DNA from 2 places in the Kitasatospora sp. NPDC059327 genome. Region 2 is predicted to be linked to the other one. Evidence: riboswitches for the same ligand, from Rfam matches in the RefSeq annotation. Region 2 holds a riboswitch; the other holds the start of a gene.
The links. A riboswitch is a leader RNA that binds a small molecule or an ion and turns the genes downstream of it on or off. The one in region 2 is predicted to bind cyclic di-AMP.
Positions count from the first base shown of each region.

Region 1: it holds a riboswitch for cyclic di-AMP, as region 2 does, so the genes downstream of both, ACFXHB_RS31960 (peptidoglycan DD-metalloendopeptidase family protein) here and ACFXHB_RS40390 (transglycosylase family protein) in region 2, are expected to answer to the same signal.

Region 1 is NZ_JBHYYB010000070.1:27,283-29,476, reverse strand. It holds gene ACFXHB_RS31960 (peptidoglycan DD-metalloendopeptidase family protein) at 292-1,338, opposite strand; cyclic di-AMP (ydaO/yuaA leader) riboswitch at 1,343-1,503, opposite strand; gene ACFXHB_RS31955 (MFS transporter) at 1,817-2,194, shown strand, end outside.
Region 2 is NZ_JBHYYB010000132.1:16,581-18,774, forward strand. It holds gene ACFXHB_RS40385 (hypothetical protein) at 1-856, opposite strand, end outside; cyclic di-AMP (ydaO/yuaA leader) riboswitch at 1,249-1,409, shown strand; gene ACFXHB_RS40390 (transglycosylase family protein) at 1,396-2,194, shown strand, end outside.

The DNA of each region.
Region 1 (2,194 bases), on a different contig from region 2:
ACAACCCACCGACAACCCCGGAAAGGCCCGTAGGGCCGGCGCGGCCGACTCCCGAAAACCCGCCGAGACAGGGGGGGTGAACGGGTATCAGAATCCGCACCCGATATCCGTGGGCGGAAACGCGCAATGGCCGGCCCGGCCCACGAAGGAAATTCGTGAGCCGGGCCGGCCTGGGCGTGTCCCGCGCCCATGATCCACTGGTGGTGCGGCGATCACCCGGTCGAGCGGTCACCCGACATGACCATCCCGGGAGGTCGTTCGCCCCGCACCCAGCGGTGGTCCGACTTCCGGTCAGATGGAGACGCCGTGCGCCCGCAGGTAGGCGATCGGGTCGATGTCCGAGCCGTACTCCGAGCCGCTGCGGATCTCGAAGTGCAGGTGCGGGCCGGTCACGTTGCCGGTCGCGCCCGAGAGGCCGATCTGCTGGCCGGCGGTGACGGTCTGACCGATCTTCACGCCGATCGAGGACAGGTGCGCGTACTGGGCGTACTTGCCGTCGGCGAGCTTGATCTCGACCTCGTTGCCGTAGGCGCCGCCGTTGCCGGCCTTGACCACGGTGCCGGCCGCGATGGCGCGCAGCGGGGTGCCGGTGGAGGCGACGAAGTCGGCACCGGTGTGGTGACCGGAGGACCACATCGAGCCGGCCACGCCGTAGGCGGTGCCGAGCTTCGGGTTGGCGACGGGGGCGACGTAACCGGAGGTGGCGGCCACGGCGGCCGGAGCCTGGGTGGCGGCTGGCGCGGCCGGCTTCGCGGCGGGGGCGGCCGGCTTGGTGGCCGTGGCCGGCGCGGGCTTGGCGGCCTGAACCGGCTTCGGGGCGGCGGGCTTCGCGACCGGCTTCGCCGAGTCCTGCGAGGCCTGCGGCTTCGCGGCGGGGGCGGCGGGGGCGGCGGGCTTGGCGGCCTCGGCCGGGGCCGCGGCGGCCTTGGCGCCGAGCGCGAGCTGCTGACCCGGGAAGATGAGGTTCGGGTTGGCACCGACGACCGAGCGGTTGTGGTCGTACAGCGCCTGCCAGCCGCCCTCGACCTGCTTGGCGTCGGCGATCTTCGACAGGGTGTCCCCACCGGCGACCTTGTAGGTCTCCTCGGCCGGAGCGGCGGCGGGCTTGGCGGCCTCGGCGGCCGGAGCCGCGGCCTGGGCAGCGGCGGCCGGCGTGGCGTCGACGCTGGTGGCGCCGGTCCAGGTGCTGGTCTGCGCGGGCTTCGCGGCCGGGGCGGTGTGGGCCTGGGCACTGATGGTGGTCACCAGCGGAAGGGCGAAGGCGGCGCCGGTCACGGCGGTGGCGATGCCGATGCGGGCGGCGCGGGGCAGGGCGATACGACGAGCCTGTGCGGGCATGGGGAACTGTCCTCTCCGACGCCTGCGAGGTGAGCTGTCGGGTTCGGGCTGGAGTTGCCCGGCCGCATAGCGCGGCTTCACCCCAAGCCGGACCGCGAATTCCGGTCCGGCGACTTACCTTTGGGTCCCCCGCTCCTGCCGTACAGAGTTCGGTTCGTACCACCGGGCAGCGGCAGGACTAGGCGTTCCACCCGGTGGCCACCCGGGCCAATGCCGGGCGGTCGCTGAACTAAAGCCCATCCACCCGGGTGAAGCAATGTCGATCTCTTGAATCGGCAACCAATGCCGGACGGCTCGTGACACTCCGAATGATCGGCTGCACAGTATGTGCACAATCGATTCACCGCGTGCCACTGATCCGCGACGCTCCGCCGATTTCGATGGCCGTCCGCATGCGATCACCTACGGAAAGCCATCTGCCGACACACCCCCGGTGAGCCTTGTCACGTCGCCTCCCGGGGCGCACGATCGGGCGGTGATGACCACCTCCGAGGCCGGCACCCTGCGCCTGGGCACCGCACAGGGCCGCTGGGTACTGCTGGCGACGGTGCTCGGCTCCAGCATGGCGATGCTCGACGGCACCGTGGTGAACGTCGCCCTCCCCCGGATCGGCACCGACCTCGGCGCCCCGCTCGCCGCACTGCAGTGGACGCTCAACGCCTATCTGCTCACCCTGGCCGGCCTCATCCTGCTCGGCGGCGCGCTCGGCGACCGCTACGGCCGGCGCCGGGTCTTCCTGATCGGCGTGCTCTGGTTCGCCGCCGCCTCGGCGGCGTGCGCCGCGGCGCCCACCATCGAGGTGCTGATCGCCGCCCGCGCGGTGCAGGGCATCGGCGGGGCACTGCTCACCCCCGGC
Region 2 (2,194 bases):
GGAGCGGTGCCTCCAGGGTGACGGTGGATCCGCTGACGGACCGGACGACGGCCAGGTCGTAGCGGGTCGAGAAGCCGTCCTCGTTCGGCGGGCCGGTCGGGGTGACGGCCAGTTCGTCACCGGGCAGCCAACCGGTGGGCGGCGCGGCCAGGCTGACGGTGGTGTCGCCGGCGGCGAGCGCCCGGTCCGCGCGCACCCAGGCGGTCTTGGCGGCGCCGTCCAGCCGCAGGTACCCGGCGCCGGTGACCCAGAGGCCGACGTCGGTGTCGACCACCTTCATGCCGTCACCCCGGAACCGCCGCTCGTCGACCGCGGGGAACCGCACGGTGTGGACGGCGGCGCCGTCGGGGGCGAGCGCGAGGGTGCCGCGGACCTCGACGTTGCCGGCCGCGGCGAGGGTGAGGCTGCGGTCGGCGGCGAAGGTGAGCGCGCCCGAGGGCTCGACCAGCAGCGACCCGACGGTGGCGTCGGTGTCGAGCAGCACCCGGTCGGTGATCCGGACGGCGCTCCGCGGGCCGGGCACCCGGCCGCCCCAGCCGGCCGGATCGGACCAGCGGCGGCCGCCCTGGTCCGGCGTGGGCGCGGGGGCGGGCGCGGCGGCGGGCGTTCCGGGCGTGACGGCGCCCTCGGGGATGCCCGCCGACGTGGCGCCGGGACCGGGACCGGACGTCCCCGGGGACGAGCGGGGCGACGGGGCGCCGTGCAGGTGCCCGGCGGGCGTGCCGTCCGCCGCCGGGGCCGGGACGGGGCCCTGGACGGCCGCCACGGGCTCGGCGCCGCCGCCGAGGGAGCGTCGCAGCGCCTCCTCGCCGCCGACCGCCGCGAACACCGTGCCGACGGCGAGCCAGCGCAGCATCGTCCGACGAGGTACGGGAGTTCGGGGCTCTACGGGCGGGATGTCCGCTCTGCGGTGTTTTGCCCTGCGGTGCGCTCCACGGGCGCGCGCGGCGGGCCGGCCGGCCCGCGGGTCCTCGTCCATGGCCATCGTTGCGTAGCCCTCCCCCCAGACGGCCGCGTCGATCCTGACGCCCTGAAGCATAGGCAGTTGCCGTGACTCCGACGGGCGTTGCCCGAAATCGGTCATTTCTGATCATGGTGGACAGCCATTCACCACCCGTTTCGCAAACCGTGACGTGCATCACACATGTTTGCGGATTGAACTTAAGTCTGCTTAACGTGCTCCCCGTTCGTGGCCACACGGACCCAGCCCACCCGCAACGCCGAGTCCTGCCGTCGGGTGCGCTGGCAGCGCAGAACGCACCGCGGCAGGAGCGGGGGAACCACAGGTAAGTCGCCCGGGACCGGTCCGCGAACCGGTTCAGGGCTAGGGGTGAAGCCGCGTCCACAGCGCGGCCGGGCAACTCCAGCCCGAATCCGACAGCTCACCTCGCAGGCGTGGGAGAGGACCACGTCTTCATGCTGCCCACCAACGGCACCCGCCTGTCCGGCCGCACCCGCCGCGCGATCGCCACCCTCGGCGTCGTCGGCATCGGCCTCACCGTCCCCTGCCTCACCTCCGGCACCGCCTCCGCCGCCTCGGTCGCCACCTGGGACAAGGTCGCCCAGTGCGAGAGCACCGGCAACTGGAGCATCAACACCGGCAACGGCTTCTACGGCGGCCTCCAGTTCACCAGCAGCACCTGGGCGGCGTTCGGCGGCACCGCGTACGCCGCCCGCGCCGACCTCGCCACCAAGGACCAGCAGATCGCGATCGCCGAGAAGGTGCTCGCCTCGCAGGGCCCCGGCGCCTGGCCGGTCTGCTCCGTCAAGGCCGGTCTGACCAAGGGCGGCACCCCGGCCGCCGTCGACACCGCCACCGCCACCGCCACCGCCACCAAGCCTGCCGCCCCGAAGGCCACCCCGGCCCCGGCCCCGGCACAGACCCAGGCCCCCGCCGCCAAGCCGGCCGCGCCCGCGGCCACCCCGAAGGCCGCCCCGGCCGCCGGCGACTCCGCCCAGCAGTCGCGGGGCGGTCAGAACTGGCAGCAGTACCAGCGCCAGGCCGCCGGTCAGGACACCGGGACCAAGGCCGGCGACTACACCGTGGTCGCCGGCGACTGGCTCTCCTCGATCGCCGACAAGAACAACATCCAGGGCGGCTGGGAGCGGCTGTACGAGCTGAACCGCGGCTCCCTCACCGCCGGCCCGCACGTCATCTACCCGGGCCAGCGCCTGAGCCTGGGCGACCGTGCCA